3 regions of the Kurthia sp. YJT4 genome follow, and region 3 is predicted to be linked to each of the others. Evidence: riboswitches for the same ligand, from Rfam matches in the RefSeq annotation. Region 3 holds a riboswitch; each other region holds the start of a gene.
What was found. Region 3 has a riboswitch for S-adenosylmethionine ahead of metA (homoserine O-acetyltransferase MetA). Riboswitches for the same ligand answer to the same signal wherever they lie in the genome.
Positions count from the first base shown of each region.

Region 1 (6,171 bases), 1.0 Mb from region 3:
AATTGAATCCGTCGTTTCTGGGTCAAGTGCTGAAGTCGCTTCATCGCTTAATAAAATAGTCGGTTCAAGTGATAGGGCGCGTGCAATCGCGACACGTTGTTTCTGCCCGCCAGAAAGTTGAGCAGGATAGTTCGTTGCGCGGTCTTCTAAACCAACAATTTGTAGGTATTTTTGTACACGTGCATCTAATTCTTTTTTCGGTACACCCGCTAGCTTTAATGGAATCGCGATATTTTCATACACTGTGACTGTTTTTAATAAGTTAAAGTGTTGGAAAATCATACCGACTTTACTGCGTACTTTACGCAAACCAGATGCCGATAACTTCGTTAAATCTTTCCCATCGATTAGAACTTGTCCTTTTGATGGTTGTTCAAGTAGATTCACACAACGAATTAATGTACTTTTACCAGCACCACTATAGCCAATAACACCATGAATTTCTCCAGCAGGTACTGTAAGATTGACATCTCTTACAGCAGTTACGACTTTTTTATTTGAAACGAAATTTTTCTCAATATTTTTCAGCTCAATCATAGATGACTCCTCCTTTTCAATCTAACCGTTTACTTATCGAATACAGGGATTACTGCACCGTCAAATTCATCTTCAATGAATTTTTTCACTGTCTCTGAGTGATAAGCTTTAACGAATTTTTTTACATCTGCGTCATTTTTATGTGATTCTTCTACAACAATTGCGTTGATATGTGGTGAATCTGTATTTTCACGTAGTAGCGCTGTTTTTGGATCAATGCCTGCTTCTAAAACGAAGTTCGTATTAATCATTGCTGCATCTACTTCGTCTAATTGACGTGGTAATTGTGAAGCTTCTAGTTCTACAAATTTAAATTTATTTTTGTTTTCTGCAATATCTTTCGGTGTTGCCAATTTATCGCCAGTATCTTTTAGAGAAATAACTTTTTTGCTTGCTAGTACTTGTAAGGCACGATCACCATTCGCCGCATCATTTGGAATTGCGATTGTTGAACCCGCTTTTAAATCTTCTAATTTCTTCACCTTTTTCGAATATAGACCCATTGGCGTTAAAATTGTTGTACCAACTGATACAAGGTTTTCATTTTTCTCTTTATTGAAGTTCGCTAAGAAAGTTAGTGTTTGGAAACTGTTTGCATCCAAGTCGCCTTCTACAAGAGAAGTATTCGGTAATACATAATCAGAGAATGCTTTAATCTCAACATCTAAACCATCTTTTTTCGCTACTTCCGCTGCTTTTTTTGCGATTTCTTCGTGTGGTCCGCCCGTTACACCTAATACTAATTTGTTATCTTCGGCTGCTGCTTGGCTATCTTCTGTTTTCTTCCCACATGCTGCTAATACTGATGCTGATAATACAAGTGATAATACGATTCCTGTTGCTTTTTTCATAAATAAAACGCTCCTTTTTGTATGTAGCATATAAAAAAACCTCTCTTAACAAAAAGAGAGGTGAAAGTGTTGGTTTTACCTCTCTTATCTATCAAGATTTTGTCATCTTGCTGGAATTAGCACCTTTCACAATACCGATGTATTGGAAGGTTGCCGAGCTTCATAGGGCCAGTCCCTCAGCTACTCTTGATAAGAGATTTTATATTTTTATATAACTATTTGATATATTCAATCTATAGTTAATTTTCAGTAAAGTCAAACATTATTTTCTTGAGAAAACAAAATTAATGCACTTTCGAGCGAAAAACAGTCGAAAATTCAGGTAGATGTGCAATACGTTCTACAGCTTCAACTAATCGTTCAGGCGATACGAGTAAACCAACGCGAACGTAACCCTCACCATGTAGACCGAATCCATTACCTGCTGCAACTGCAACAGAAGCGTTCTCTAAGAGAAGATCTGCAAAAGTTTCACTCGTATAACCCTCAGGCACTTTTAACCAAGCAAAAAAGCTACCCGCAGGTGCAGTGACAGACCATCCAACCTTTGAACATGCTTGAATCAATGCTTCACGACGAGCTTCATATACAGTTAATTGTTCTTCTACACAATCTTGTGGACCTGTTAATGCATGTGCTGCGGCAACTTGAATCGCTGGGAAAATGCTGCAATAAAGGTGATCTTGTAGCAAATTAAGTCCTGCAATCACTTCTTTATTGCCAACAGCAAAGCCAACACGCCATCCTGCCATATTATACGTTTTCGATAAGGTATAAAATTCAACACCGATCTCTTTTGCACCTTCTGTTTGTAAAAAGCTAGGTGGTTTTACATCATCAAAACCAAGCGCTCCATAAGCGAAGTCATGCATAACAACGAAGTCATGTTGTTTTGCAAGCTGTACCGTTTCTTCAAAAAATGCAGGTGTCGCTGTAGCACCTGTAGGATTATTCGGGTAATTCAAATACATCAATTTTGCACGTTCTAAAATATCAGGTGCAATTTCCGCATAATCAGGTAAAAACTGATTTTCAGCAAGAAGTGGCATCGTTTCAAAGTTTACATGACTAAGTGCGACACCTGATAAATAGTCGGGATAGCCAGGGTCAGGAAGTAACATGGTATCGCCAGCATTTAAGAGTGTCATCGGCAGTTCTACTAGACCAGCTTTCGCACCGAATAGCACAGCGACTTCTGTTTCAGCATCGAGTGTTACATCATATTCACGTTTATAAAATGTCACAATCGCCTCTTTTAATTCATCAATTCCACGAAACGGTGAATATTTATGATTCGCGACATCGGCTGTTGCCTCTTGCATCGCCTTGACGATATGAGGAGGTGTCGGGCGGTCTGGATTTCCCTGACCTAAATTAATAATATCGTGACCTTCTGCAACTTTTTCGGCTACACGTTTTGCGAGTTTCGCGAAAAATTGTTCAGGTAATTTTTTGAGTAAATCAGAATAAGGCATTTGGTTGCCTCCTTTGGCTTTTTTGTTATGATAGAGAAAGAAATATTCTGAATAGTAGAAGTTTTATCGTGAATCATAATACTTTTCAGAAAAAAAGTCTAGGTGGTGGAGAGATGAAATTAGGTTGTATTCAGCTACAAGTTGCTTTTGGCGATGTTGAAAAAAATTTTTCTCGTGTGGAAGAATTAATTCGAGAAGCTGCAAATAAAGGGGCGGAAATTGTCATTCTACCAGAGATGTGGAATACGAGTTACGCACTTGAAAAACTTGAAGGTCTTGCGGATGTTGACGGAGAAAGAACAAAAGCCTTTTTATCACAATTAGCAAAAGAATTGCATGTTCATATTGTGGGCGGTTCAGTCGCAACGAAAAAGGGCGACAAATTCTATAATACGATGCTCGTCTACAATAATGAGGGTGAGCTAGTAGGCGAATACGATAAAGCACACTTATTCCGCTTGATGGATGAACACTTGCATTTATCTTCTGGTAACACACAAAATAATTTCAAACTGGGTGATTTAGATGCGGCAGGTGTGATTTGCTACGATATTCGTTTTCCAGAATGGTTACGTCTACACGCATTAAACGGCGCAAAAGTATTATTCGTTTCAGCGCAGTGGCCAACTGCACGAATTGATCATTGGAAAACATTATTACAAGCACGTGCAATTGAAAATCAATGTTTTGTGGTAGCAGTCAATCGCATTAGTCGCAATAAAGATAACTTTAACGGACAGTCGATGGTAATCGAACCATGGGGTGAAATTTTATGGACTGGTGGAGAAGATGAGGAATTAGCGATTGTCGACGTTGATTTTTCAAAAGTTGATGAAGTGCGCACACGTATTCCAGTCTATGATGATCGCAGACCAGAATTGTATCAAGATGTATTGAAATAAAAAATGAAGCTAGGGCTGATACGTCCTAGCTTTTTCTTTTGAAAGAGGGAGATATGAACATGAAAGAAGCAAAGCTTTTAAAGGCGATTGAACTAAGGAAGTTAGGACAGAAAGAGGAGTCAAATCAGATTTTGCAAAAATTAGCTGATGAATACCCAGCAGATGCAATCATTCAATACCAGTGTGCATGGAGTTTTGATGTTCTGGGACAAGAAATAGCAGCAGTTCCTTTTTATGAAAAAGCGATTGCACTTGGATTACCCGAGGAAGATTTACAAGGTGCTTACATCGGTCTAGGTAGTACGTATCGTACACTCGGGGAATATGAAAAATCACATCATACTTTTTTAAAAGGATTACAGTTATTTCCACGAAATCAAGCAATTCATGTATTCCATGCGATGACTTTATATAATTTAGAACGCCATGAAGAAGCAATGAATCGCTTATTAACAAGTTTAGTAGAGACAACGAATGATGAAGAAATAAAAAGTTATGAAAAAGCGATTCGATTTTATAGCCAACAATTGAATCGCATATGGTCATAACGCGCTACTTAGAGATTCGATTTTGTTTATTTTCTTGTATTTTGTTCGTTACATCGAGTAGTCTTTTCGCTAGTTTTGGCTCGATAATCTCATAAACTGTATCAGTATCTTGTGTTGGGATTGTTATGTAGTTATTTTCATAAATGAAAAGTTGAAAAGAGCCACTAGCACCTGAGAATGAAATACTTGTGTAGTTTTTAGGGTCTTTGATTTTTGCTTTTTTTACAGACATTGATTCTACTAAAGAAAGTAGCGCGGAAGAATCATTTGAAGTAATTTGATAAATTTGATCTTCAGGTGAAATGAGTGTATTTGCTTTTACTTTAGAGAGTTGAATCTTAGTTAGAACATCGTGCTGTAAAGATTGTTCTTTCGGTGTTTTGGCTACGACCACATAGGCAGTTAAGCTAACACATAAAAGAATTAGGATGAAAAATATTTTTTTCATATTTTGACACCTCCTATTATAAAATACCATAAAAAGGAATCTCGCTGAAATTTCAGCGAGATTCCTTTTTTATACACTCAAACAAAATGGTAAATTAAATGTTTTGCTTGGCTTTAATTTTTCAAAGAGATGATAGAGCATATAGTATTCAATACCGCGCGTTCTTTTCAGTGCATTGGAAGAGCGACGTGTAAATTCATCGAGTTGTTGTTTAGAGAATGCTTGCAATGCGAGAAGTGTATCTCTGCGCCATTTACTTTGAAGGCGATGGATATAATCACTCGCTTTCGCGTGATTCCCACGTTCGATTTCAATTTGTGCCAAAGTATAATAACGAATTTCTGCTTTTTGAATTTTCTCTGCTTCAAAAAAAGCTGCATCATAGCGTTTTTCTAACAGTAATAACAGTGATTTGAAATAAGGATATTCTTGTTCATACACAGGGTTTTGTAATAATTGTTCGAGGATTTTTTTCTGTTGAGGAGCGCCATCGTGAATAGCGATATAAAAATGTGAGTAGAGAGAAGAAGTTTGTTTTTGTGATAAAAAACGATCGATTTTTCGTATATTTCGCGTACCGAAAATAGTATATATTTGCGGTAGCATTGTAAATAAAAAAAGATAAAACATCATAATCAAGACGAGAACAAATGGATGTAATCCGAAATCATTTAAAAAACTACACAGTAAGAAAGCGCCTAAAAAAATAAAAATAAGGTGTAAACGTTGCATCGCTTTTTCCTCCTTTAATGTAGTAACTATAAAATACCCCTTCATGTAGAATGCAAACTGTTCTCTTGAAAAAAACAATTTGTTGAATTTTAGAAATAGAACGCTTATAATGATTTTACTAAGAAATATTGATTTTAAAGGGTTTTGGGAACGTGTTAAATGTCCTTTCTGAAAATTCAAATGTATGCTCAGAAAAGATGTCCTTTGGAAAAACACAAATGTAAACGCAACGAGGAGGAAAAAAGATGAAGAAAATAATGATTACAGGCGCGTGCGGTCAAATCGGCTCAGAGTTAGTGGAGAAATTACGAAAAGAATACGGACGTGATAATGTTTTAGCGACAGATATTCGTAAACCTGCACACTCGACAGGTCCTTTTGAAATATTAGATGTGATGGATGCGGAAAAGATGTTACAATTAGCAACTGATTTCCAAGCAGACACATTGATGCACATGGCAGCTTTATTATCAGCTACAGCTGAAAACAACCCCGTATTTGCATGGAACTTAAATATGGGTGGGCTAATGAATGCACTTGAAGTAGCACGTAAATTAGATCTTCAATTCTTTACTCCAAGTTCAATTGGTGCATTTGGTCCAACAACACAAAAAGAAAATACACCACAAGATACATTACAACGTCCAACAACGATGTATGGCGTAAATAAAGTAGCTG
Region 1 covers NZ_CP126689.1:277,839-284,009, forward strand. The annotation lists gene QN089_RS01400 (methionine ABC transporter ATP-binding protein) at 1-537, opposite strand, end outside; gene QN089_RS01405 (MetQ/NlpA family ABC transporter substrate-binding protein) at 567-1,388, opposite strand; SAM riboswitch class I at 1,470-1,584, opposite strand; gene QN089_RS01410 (pyridoxal phosphate-dependent aminotransferase) at 1,673-2,863, opposite strand; gene QN089_RS01415 (carbon-nitrogen family hydrolase) at 2,977-3,765, shown strand; gene QN089_RS01420 (tetratricopeptide repeat protein) at 3,825-4,313, shown strand; gene QN089_RS01425 (hypothetical protein) at 4,318-4,761, opposite strand; gene QN089_RS01430 (hypothetical protein) at 4,831-5,493, opposite strand; gene QN089_RS01435 (L-threonine 3-dehydrogenase) at 5,739-6,171, shown strand, end outside.
Region 1: linked by a shared signal. The riboswitch ahead of QN089_RS01405 (MetQ/NlpA family ABC transporter substrate-binding protein) and the one ahead of metA (homoserine O-acetyltransferase MetA) in region 3 are both predicted to bind S-adenosylmethionine.

Region 2 (6,171 bases), 1.4 Mb from region 3:
AACCCGACAATATCTGGCTTCTCTTTACGTACGGCTTCAATTAATGTTTGCGGTGCAACTTTAATACCTAAATCTACAACCGTATAACCATTATTACTCATAATAATCTCTACTAAGTTTTTACCGATATCATGTACATCACCTTTTACGGTTGCAAGTAACATCTTACCCTTACCGACATCATCTACTTGTTTCTCCATGAACTGTTCTAGATGGGCAACCGCTGCTTTCATTACGCCGGCTGATTGTAATACTTCTGCTACAATCAATTGGTTTTCATTGAATAGCTTGCCGACTTTCGCCATCCCTTCCATTAACGGTCCATTAATAATATCAAGTGGTGTATCGTACATCTCACGCGCTAATTCTAAATCTTCAATTAGCCCCTCTTTTGTACCTTCTAAAATATAGTAAGCTAAACGTTCTGGTACAGTTTTCGGAATATCATCTTCTGATTTTTCTTTTTTCTTATCTCGGTAAAAATCAGTGAATACAGCTAATGTTTCGTCTGTTGTGTTGAATAATAAATCATTCGCTAAATTGATTTCTTCTTCTGGAATCGATGCATAACGCTCTAATTTTTCAGTATTCACAATCGCATAATCAAGACCAGCTTGTGTACAGTTATATAAATATACTGCATTTAACACTTCACGTCCTACAGGTGGTAAACCGAACGATACATTCGATACACCTAGAATCGTTAAAGCACGTGGCAGCTCCTGCTTAATTAAGCGAATTCCTTCGATTGTTTCAACAGCTGAACCAATATACTGTTCATCACCTGTTCCAACAGGGAATACAAGTGGATCAAAAATAATATCTTCTGGTTCAATGCCCCATTTATTCACAAGTAAGTCGTATTCACGCTTGGCAATCTCAAGTTTGCGATGACGGTCAACAGCCATCCCCTTCTCATCAATTGTTCCAACAACAATTGACGCACCATATTTTTTCACGATTGGAATAACAGCATCAAAGCGTTCTTCGCCGTCTTCTAAGTTAATGGAGTTAATAATCGCTTTACCTTGTGAATACTTTAAAGCTTCCTCAATTACTTTTTCATCTGTTGAGTCAATAACGAATGGTACTTTTACTTTTTGTCCGACTTCTTTCATGAAGTTAACCATATCTTCTAATTCTTCTCGGTCAGGATTCGCTAAACAGATATCAATAACATGCGCACCGTTTTTCACTTGAGCACGTGCAATTTCAGCTGCTTCTTCAAACTTCCCTTCGATAATTAGACGCTTAAATTTACGTGAACCGATTACGTTTGTACGTTCCCCTACAAATAGTGGTCGCATAGAGTCATCATATACAAGTGCTTCAATTCCTGAAACTGTATGATGCGGTTCTTTTTCTTCTAATGGTCGTGGCGGTGCATTTTCTACCACTTTACGAATCGCACGAATATGGTCCGGTGTCGTTCCACAACAACCACCTACGACATTTAACCAACCTTTTTCAACGAAACCAGCAAGCTTTTTCGATAAGCTGTCAGGTGTTTCGTGGTAATGCCCTTCTTCATCTGGTAAACCCGCATTCGGATAACAACTAACATAACTTGTTGCTAGTTCAGATAATGAACGTAAGTAGTCAGTCATAAACTCTGGACCCGTCGCACAGTTCAAACCAACTGATAGTGGTTTAATATGTTCAATTGAAATATAGAAGGCTTCAATACTTTGACCAGCAAGTGTTGTTCCCATCGGTTCAATCGTACCTGAAATCATAATTGGAATTTCTTTACCGAGTTCTTCAAAAGCTTGCTTAACACCAAGTGTACCTGCTTTTACATTCAACATATCTTGTGATGTTTCAAGGAGTAGTACATCTGCGCCGCCTTCAATCAAAGCTTTCGCCTGTACATAGAAGTCATGCTTTAACGCGTCAAATGTAATACCACCTGTTACAGATAATGTCTTCGTCGTTGGGCCCATCGCACCTGCAACAAAACGTGGCCACTCAGGTGTCGATAATTCCTCTGCTACTTCTTTGGCAATTTCGACAGCACGTTTATTAATTTCAACTGCTTGATGACCTAAATCATATTCATTTAATACGAGTGGTGTACCACCAAATGTATTCGTTGAGACAATATCCGCTCCTGCTTCAAAATAAGCACGATGAATTCCTGCAATAACATCCGGTCGTGTTAAATTCAAGTTCTCGTTACAACCATCATATTCATCGCCCCCAAAGTCATCTGGCGTTAAATTCGCATTTTGTAACATGGTACCCATCGCACCATCTAATACGAGAATATGATCTTTAATTCTTTCTTCAATGAGATGTTTCGACAATGTGACTTCCTCCCTTAACCTTTTCATCTAATTCCTTAATGTAGTGAATTAATTCAACAGACATATCGTAGCGCATGAACGGTGTAATCAGATAAATACCGTTAAAGAGTGATGCAGCTGTGTCAATTAATTCTTTCGCAATTTGGACACCCTCTGCCTGTGCGCGTTCTTTATCGCCATCTGCTGCTTTCATACGTTCAAGTACTTCATCTGACAACTTAATGCCTGGCACTTCATGGTGTAAAAACTCAGAATTTCGTAAACTTGTTAGTGGCATGATTCCGATGTAAATCGGTGTATCTAAATGTTTTGTTGCTTCATAAATTTCAATAATTTTCTCTTTTGAGTAAACAGGCTGTGTAATGAAATAATCCGCACCTGCTTCAATCTTTTTCTCTAAACGTGGAATGGCACGTTCGACGACACGTACATTCGGATTGAATGCTGCCGCTACAGAGAAGTTTGCCTTTTTACGTAGTGGTTTTCCCGAGAAAGAAATACCTTCGTTTAATTTTTTAATTAATTGTAGTAATTCAATGCTCGATACATCATAGACGCTTGTAGCACCTGGGAAATCCCCTACCTTTGTTGGATCACCTGTCACAGCTAAAATATCGTGAATACCTAATGCATCTAAGCCCATCAAATGAGATTGTAGCCCGATTAAATTACGGTCACGACATGTAATATGTGCTAATGCTCGTACATTCTTTTCATATTTTAAAATCGATCCCATCGCCACATTCGATACACGCGGTGAAGCAAGTGAATTATCTGCCATTGTGACAATATCGGCGCCCGCTTTTTGTAAAATCGCTGCTCCCTCTAAAAACTTTTCCGTTTCTAAATGGCGCGGTGTATCAAGTTCAACGATAATGGAACGCCCTTTTTTTACTTTCTCGTGAAGTGGTTCAAATTTAGACACATTAGCTTCACGAATCACTTCTTCTTTAGTTGTGATAACTTCTTTATTTTCCATTGGTAAAACATCTGATAAATGTTTCTTCACTTCGTGAATATGTTCAGGTGTTGTTCCACAGCATCCACCAATTAAGCGAACCCCTTCATCACGTAATTCAACTGCAGCGCGCCCAAAATATTCTGCTTCTGATTCATATACCACTTTTCCTTCTTCTACATCGAGTAGACTTGCATTCGGATACGCAGATAAGAACGAGTTCTTTGGTAGCTCAACATTTTCAAGCGCCTTCACTGTATGGTACGGGCCTAACCGACAGTTCACACCGACAACATCAGCTCCAGCTCTTTCTAAATGTTGCAGTGCATCATTCAACTTCATTCCATTTAATAAAACCCCTGGGTCATGCATCGAAACTTGCGCTACAATCGGTCCATCTGAGAATATGCGAATTGTTTTCACTAATGTTTCAAGCTCTTCTAAGTCGTAAAATGTTTCGAGTAGTAAACCATCTACACCTGCATCAAGTAATACTTTTGCTTGTAAAACAAGTGATTCAATAATCTCATCTAGTGAATGTTCATCCTTACGAATACCTCGAATTCCACCAATTGTTCCAAGTACGTACTCGCCATTCTTTGCAGCTCTTTTCGCTACCTCTACACCCGCACGATTCAGTGCTTCATATTCATCTTGAATACCGTAGCGAGCTAACTTAATCGTATTCGCTGTGTACGTATTCGTCTGAATGACATCAGCGCCCGCTTCAATATATAGTTTATGAATATTCTCAATTACTTCCGGCTTTCGAACATTCAGTTCTTCATAACAAAAATCAATCCCATATGAATAGAGCAGTGTCCCCATTGCGCCATCTGCTGTTAATACCTTTGTCTTTAAATCTTCTAGTAACCCCATACACTCCCCATCCTTCCTTCATTTCAAAAAAGCTATAAAAAAACCTTCTTACATTGCATAAGAAGGTTTGAACTGACACTTGAAAATAAGCCTTCTTATCTTTTAAGAACCATACGTCCTTCTGGAATTAGCACCTGACCATCTAAATGGCTGGTTGCTGAAGCGTCGTCGGGCCAGTCCCTCGGCTTCTCTTGATAAGAAATTATTGAATTTTTAAAATATTAAAAGAATCATACCTCTTAAATAGAGTACCGTCAATAGCTTCTACCACTTTCAGCTAAATATTGTACGAAAAAGCGCTTACTTTATCACAATATTTCGTAAATTCAGTAATAGGTATTAAAAAAAAGCGTATGAGGTTTTTTCACATCTCATACGCTTCATATTTTATTTTTTTATCGTAAATGCATCGCCAGCATTTGAATCAAAGTCACGCGCATTGACATACTCACCTTGTACAATTAATCGTTTCGAACCATCATAATTACATGTAACGAGCGTCAGTAGTCTTTTTTTAGCTTGATTTTCGATAACTTGAACGTCAGTTGCTTCTGTAATAAAGATTTTTGTAATTTTATACGTATACACACGCTTATAGTCCGTTGTGTACATAAGCATTCCTTTTTTTGCTTTCGTTAAAGGGCTAAATAATGTTTTATCATTATTCATATTATGACCTGCTAATGCATAATTACCTTGCCCCATCTTCATATCCTTCTTTAATGTACCTGCGCCAATTGCTAGATTTGTATTTGAAATTCCGTATAAAATAGGCAATTGTAAAGATACATCGGGAACACTTAATGCACCAATTGAATGTACATCACCTTGATTCATTTGTGCCTTTAATACATCTTGTAAGCTAATATTTTCCACATTACCAAAATCAAAGCTTACGTCATCCGCATTTTGTGCTTTTTGTTCATCAAACTGCTCAATTGCTTGATTACTCATATGTGACACGATGAACCCCATAATTTGTTTATTGAAAATTAGTGCAACACCTAAAACAAACAAAACAATGCCAATCGTTAAACTTAATTTCCTGTTCATTATGGAATCCTCCTTTCACACTTTATACGAATTCTCGTTGTCTTTGAATAAATTGATTCATAACTCGCGTAGCCACTTCTTCACCATTTTGAATACATAAACCAATCCCCACACCATAATACGAACAACCAGCTAAATGTACATGTGGATGATATTTCACCATTTGTTTTTCAATACGTTCAACTGCTTGTTTATGTTGTAAATTATAAATTGGCATCGCATCAAACCATTTTTTTACATCAATCCATGTTGGTTCATCTATTATTTTTAAGCTTTTTTCGATGTCTTGACGTGCTATTTGTGCTAATTCATCATTTGTCATCTGACAAAATTCTTCAAAACGAGGATTATTCTTTTTATAAAACATACGGATAAGTAACTTATCGTCTTTAGAAGTATGACGCCATTTGCGACTTGTCCATGTACATGCATTACAATCTACATCATTACCTGATGATACAATATATCCTGTACCATCTGCTGGTAGCACATCATTCGGTAAATCATAAGCCAAGTAAACTGTAATAATAGAACCCGTTTGTAGTTCTTCAAAATCACGTTGGAAAGGCTCTTCCTTCAATAGTTTTTGTGCGACTTGGTGCGGTACAGCTAATACGACTTCATCTGCATCTAACCATTCACCCGTATCTATTTGAATCTTATACCCATTCGTGTCTTGTTTTAACAATTCCACCGATGTATTTTTTAAAATCGTCGCGTTCTCTAGTGTTTCTTCGATTCGTTCAAATAATTCTACTAGGCCATTTTTAAACGAGATGAATTTCTTTTTGGCATTCTCTTGGTAGAACGCTTTATTTGCTTCAAATCCACGCATGATACTTCCAAATTCATTTTTATATTCAAATAAATAGGGTAAAGTAGAAGCAATTGTTAATTTATTCAAATCACCTGAATAGACACCAGATAAAACAGGTGCGACTTGTTTTTGAACAATTTCTTCACCTAAATAATATG
Region 2 covers NZ_CP126689.1:2,654,957-2,661,127, forward strand. The annotation lists gene metH (methionine synthase) at 1-2,306, opposite strand, end outside; gene QN089_RS13180 (bifunctional homocysteine S-methyltransferase/methylenetetrahydrofolate reductase) at 2,287-4,143, opposite strand; SAM riboswitch class I at 4,236-4,344, opposite strand; gene QN089_RS13185 (class A sortase) at 4,531-5,196, opposite strand; gene hemG (protoporphyrinogen oxidase) at 5,219-6,171, opposite strand, start outside.
Region 2: linked by a shared signal. The riboswitch ahead of QN089_RS13180 (bifunctional homocysteine S-methyltransferase/methylenetetrahydrofolate reductase) and the one ahead of metA (homoserine O-acetyltransferase MetA) in region 3 are both predicted to bind S-adenosylmethionine.

Region 3 (6,171 bases):
TAATACCTGCCTGTTCATATCCAATGTACCCTGCCATCTTTGTTGCAATCGGACCTGGTAGAGCATTCGCCAGACCAACTGTATTACTAAACTCCTCTGTCGTCATCCAATGATGTTGCTGCACCACTTCTTCTTCCATTAATGGAATCGTTGCAGGACCTCCTCCATAACCAATCAAATTCGTATAGAGGAATACAACGAATAATTGCCAATAAATCATGTACTTTTGCCTCCCTTACGAACTGGAAGAACAAACGCTAATACAAGGAATGATACAATAACAATCCCTGGATGTAGATTGAGAATAACCATTAAAATGATACTGATCGCTAATAAAACTAAACCCGTTAGAATTCCTAGCTTATAGTAAGATTTTTTCAAAAAATCAACCATCAAGCTAAACATCATCGCAGATACGACAAGTATAACACCTTTTGTCATACCTTGAACAAATGGTACTTCTTGAAACTTTTGTAAACTACCTAATAACAGAATAACAGCTACTACAGTCGGTATAACCGCTGCTACAAGTGCATTGAGCATGCCTGTAATACCTGCTACACGGTAACCGACATACCCTGCCATTTTTGTTGCAATTGGACCTGGTAACGTATTCGCAATCGCTAATGTGTTCGCAAACTCATCTGAATCCATCAATTTAAAATTTTTCACTATTTCTCTTTCAATTAAAGGTATAACCGAAGGGCCTCCACCAAAACCTAGTACACCTGAACGAAAAAAAGAAATGAAAATGGCTTTTTGTTGTCGCAAAAAAACACCTCCATGTACTTCTTTCCATTATACCTTTTTTTTGAAATACACATACTTCTTTTTGAAAATAAAGAAAATTCCTTTTAGTTGTTTATAATAAAAATGAAGTTCTTCTTACTGAATGTTTTAAAAAAATAACTTGATTTTTATACAAATTTAATCATTTATTCATAGATTTCTCTACATTTTATTTATAGTTAAATGGATGTCCACGCATCCATTTGGATTAAACGACTGCATTCTGCTAAACAGACATGGTAAATTACACGACGTTCTAGGTGATATGATTCTGTTCATTCGTGTCCATTTGAAAAGTAAAGAATATCTTTCATTGCATCTATTTTCGTCGAATAGGTTATAACAATTGTCTTTATTTCTTCTACTGTTTCTGTTTTATACATTTTAAGCATTCTTTCTTTTGGGACAATTTCTCGCTCTATAATCTGTTGTAAATTACTGATATAAGCGGGGATTTCAATACGTTCAATAACAGATTGTTGATGACAATATTCCCTTTATTCTCTACGTCGACGGATACTTCATAATCTTTCAGTTCTGTATCTTCTTTTACTGTATATTTAATCGGCTTTCCATCTGCATTTTGATTGAAGGTAAAATTTATTTTTTTGAGATATAAAACATTTATCTAGTGATTTCTTAAAATATACATGATTAAGCTTAAACAACAAGAAAGAGTATATTCGGAATTTAGCTTAATTTTCCAAATATACTCTTCTTTTAGTCATTCATTGGACAGTGCATCGCTTCTTTGGCTTCTGTCCAATGAACGGAATAGCCTTTTCCTTTTGCACAAAATACTGAATTTGAACTGTACTCAGGGTCAGCATCTTTTTGATACGCCATTTGCTCTATTACTTCCTCTGCATTATGACACACATCATAACCATCAACACGGAGTTGCAGACTACCTCGACCATTCGTTGAAGCAGCAAACTGAATTGGATAGTCACGCATCGTTGCAACTGGTGCACGACCTGTCATATATACCTGTTCACCCATAAATTGTGGTTCATCTACTTGTGCATGGCGATTCGTTACATCTGTGACAATACGTCCAAATAGTTCATGGTGTACCTTCAATGAAAATGAATAATATGGTTCAAGCAATTGATTTTCCGCTTGTTCTAATCCTTGTCGCAAAGCGCGTAATGTCGCTTCTCTAAAATCGCCACCCTCTGTATGTTTCGGATGCGAGCGTCCTGTTAAAATCGTTACACGTAAATCCGTTATTTCAGAACCTGTTAAAATACCACGATGCTTTTTTTCAATGAGTGATTGCTGAATCATATTTTGCAGTCCGATTGCTAAATCATTCGGGTGGCACTTGCTCGTTACTTCAATTCCAGCTCCACGTTCATTTGGTTCGATTTGTAAATGCACCTCTGCATAATGCTTTAACGGTTCAAAATGGCCGTATCCTCGTACCGTCTGTTGAATCGTCTCTTTATAGATAATTGTCGGTTCTGTAAATGCAATTTGCTCGCTAAAGCGTTCTTCAAAAATTTGCTGTAGCACTTCTAATTGAATCTCACCCATAATATGAAGTGTTATTTTCTGTATTTCTTCTTGCCACGTCACACTAAGTGCTGGATCTTCTGCTTCTAACAAACGACAATATGCTAGTAACTCTTTTGGATGTAAGGCGCCTTCATAAACAATTTGTGTGCGCATCGTTGGACGCAAATCTATTTCATAAGAAGGCGTAAATTCACCTACTCCCATACCAACTTTTGCTTCTTTCAAACCAATTATCGCTACCGTATCACCTGCTTCCGCTCGCTGTAATTCCTCAAATTTTTTACCGTGATATTTACGAATTTGTGTGATTTTAAACCAATTCCCACCACAGCGTACATCGTCTCTTACTTTCAACGAACCTTGATGAATTTTTATAAAAGCCATACGTTGATTTTGTTCAATGTGACGAATTTTATAAATCATTCCTTGTAACTCTCCCGATTTATGCTGTGGCTGGAGCAATGTATCTAGCACTTCTAATGCAAAATCGATGCCTTCATCTTTTAATGCTGAGCCATATAAAATCGGTGAAAGCTCTTGTGCCATGAAAGCTTTTGAAAGCCTTTTTTGCCATTCGCTTTCGGATAAACTTTCTTCTAAATAGTCTTCTAAATATTGCTCATCTCGTCCTGCAAATTCTTCTATTCCTGTTGCCCAGTCATGAAATGGTAGTGCATATTCCATTAATTCTTGTTGAATTTCTTCTGTCACTGTTGCTGCATTGGCACTAATTAAATCCATTTTATTAACGAAAAACAGTGTAGGAATACGATATTTTCTTAGTAAACGATAAACTGTTTCTGTATGTCCCTGTACACCGTCTGTTCCATTTAATAGAAGAATTGCCCCATCCAGTGCCATAATCGAACGCTCCATCTCTGCCGCGAAGTCGACATGTCCTGGTGTATCAATCACCGTATAATCATTTTCTCGATATGTAAAAGTGGCCTGTTCCGCAAAAACGGTAATGCCACGCTGTTGTTCAATCTCATGCAAATCTAAATGTGCATTTTGATGATCGACACGCCCAATGGTGCGAATACTTTTCGTATGAAAAAGTAATTGCTCTGAAAAGGTGGTCTTCCCTGCATCTACATGCGCTAAAATGCCAATTGTTTTCTTCATTATCTTTCCTCATTTCTTATCAAAGCGTCTCTACTATGAATTATATCATGTCCAATAATAAAACCATCTTCTTTCGAATATACACGAAAAAAGATGGTTTGCTGTTTATTCCCATTCATACGGTGTTTCTTGGTACACATAGTAATTCAACCAATTGGAGAATAATAGATGCGTGTGTGAACGCCAACGATTCAACGGTTTTTTCGTTGGATCGTCGTTCGGGAAATAGTGTTTTGGTACTTGCGGTTCGATGCCCTTTGCAACATCACGGTCATATTCTTGCTTTAATGTATCTGCATCATATTCTAAATGACCTGTAATCATAATTTGTTTTTCATCACGCGATACGATAATAAATGCCCCTGCTTCGTCTGATTCAGACACGAGTTCTAAATCAGGATGGTTTAAAATAGCCTCTCTTGAAACAGAGGTATTACGTGAATGTGGTGCTGTATATACATCATTAAATCCGCGAATTAACTTAACGGTACTATCATGCACGATGTGATCGAACACACCCGAACATTTTGACGGTAATGTATATTTTCCAATACCATAATGATAGTAGAGTGCCGCTTGTGCGCCCCAACAAATATTCAAAACAGACGTGACATTTGTTTTCGTCCATTCCATAATCTCGACCATCTCATCCCAAAAATCAACTTCATGGAATTCAAATAATTCAATTGGCGCTCCTGTAATAATCATACCGTCAAATTTACGGTGTTTTACATGTTCAAACGTCGTATAAAATGACTCTAAATGATTTTTACTAACATTTTTTGATTCATGTGTCGCCGTATTTAAAAACGTAACATTTACTTGAAGTGGTGTATTTCCTAAAAGACGAAGTAATTGTAACTCGGTCTTTTCTTTTTCAGGCATTAAGTTAAAAATTAAAATATTTAACGGACGAATGTTCTGGCTTGTCGAACGCACTTCGTCCATAATGAAAATCTTTTCCTCTTTTAAAATTTCAGTTGCTGGTAGCCCACTTGGTATATTGATTGGCATGATGAAACTCCCCCTTTAAATATAAAAAAACCTCACTCTTTGATAAGAATGAGGTTACACATATGTATCCGACTCTTATCTATCAGAAGCATAATGGAGCTTCTGTAGGAATTAGCACCTTTCTGTTTTAAACAGAGGTTGCTGAAGCGTCATCGGGCCATTCCCTCGGCTTCTCTTGATAAGACAATATTGAATTATTAACTATCATAGCAGAACCATACTTTAATAGCAAACATTTCTGATAATTCAATAAAATCTCTCGTTAAAAAACGTAAATAGTGTTTTTAGCCAAATACAATATGGTAAAATAAAGAAGAAATAAGCGAATTAAAGGAGTGACACAACATGATGACGATGCATCGTTCAACATTAATGAATCAATTTCCGAAAGCCATTTTCGGTAGTTTAAAAGCTGCTGCAAAAAAGAAAGCGGCAACAGGCACAAAAATTATTGATTTAAGTTTGGGAAGTCCTGACTTACCACCTGCTCAAATTGTGCGAGAAGAATTAGCAAAACAAGCTGAAAAGGCTGATAGTTATGGCTATACGCTCGGTGGAACGGAGCGATTTCATGAAGCAGTTGCCAACTATTATCAACGTCGTAGTGGCGTGGAATTAGATCCACAAACAGAGATCATTCAAACGATGGGTTCTCAGGAAGGACTTGTGCACTTACCGCTCGCATTTTGTGATCCAGGAGATATCGTCTTAACAACGGACCCTGCCTATGTAGCTTATGCAGCAGGCATTCATCTCGCAAAATGTGAAGCGTATGCGATGCCATTAACAGCTGAACATCAGTTTTTACCTGATTTTGATGCCATTCCAGAAGATATTTGTGCACGTGCGAAAATGCTCATTTTAAATCTTCCAGGGAATCCCGTTCCAGCAATGCCTTCTGTCGCATTCTTTGAAAAGGCGATTGCTTTTGCGAAAAAACATAACTTAATCGTCATTCACGATGCCGCCTACTCAGAATTCTATTTTGAAGGTACAAAGCCGCTTAGCTTTTTGGAAGTACCAGGTGCAAAAGAAGTGGGTGTCGAGATTAATTCACTTTCTAAGAGCTTTAGTCTTGCAGGCGCTCGTATTGCGTATATCGTTGGAAACGCTTCCGTCATTGAAACATTGGGCGAACTCAAATCACACCTTGATTATGGTACATTCCGTCCAATTCAAGATGCGGCATGTGTTGCACTCGACAATGCGGAATCAATTACAGATGAATTGCGTACCATTTTTTCGACAAGACATCGTGTACTATCAGAAGGTCTTGAAGCAATTGGTTGGGAACTCGCACCATCTGCTGGTGGTATGTTCGTTTATGCGAAGTATCCGCAACAACAGATGGATGACAAAGAATTTGTCTATCATGTTATTGAACAAACAGGCGTTGTACTTGTACCCGGTTCGATCTTCGGTGCATCGGGCAGAAACCATGTACGCATCGCACTCGTTCAAGATGAAAAACTATTACAAGAAGCTGTTTCAAGACTCGCAACTTTATAAACAGAAAAAGTCTGAATCCCATCATCAATAAGGATTCAGACTTTTTATTATTCAAGAGGTGTTTCAGGTTCTGGTTGTAACAGGTCAACAGGTGCTTTTTTACGTTGTGTAAAGTAATACATAAGCATGACTGCCGCTACAATGACTGCTGTAAAGAGAATTTGAGAGCGCATACTTGGAATGAAGAACATCGCTACAGCAAGTCCTCCTACC
Region 3 covers NZ_CP126689.1:1,304,455-1,310,625, reverse strand. The annotation lists gene QN089_RS06360 (chromate transporter) at 1-220, opposite strand, end outside; gene QN089_RS06355 (chromate transporter) at 217-771, opposite strand; gene QN089_RS06350 (elongation factor G) at 1,510-3,435, opposite strand; gene metA (homoserine O-acetyltransferase MetA) at 3,541-4,449, opposite strand; SAM riboswitch class I at 4,522-4,634, opposite strand; gene QN089_RS06340 (aminotransferase class I/II-fold pyridoxal phosphate-dependent enzyme) at 4,798-5,958, shown strand; gene QN089_RS06335 (amino acid permease) at 6,006-6,171, opposite strand, start outside.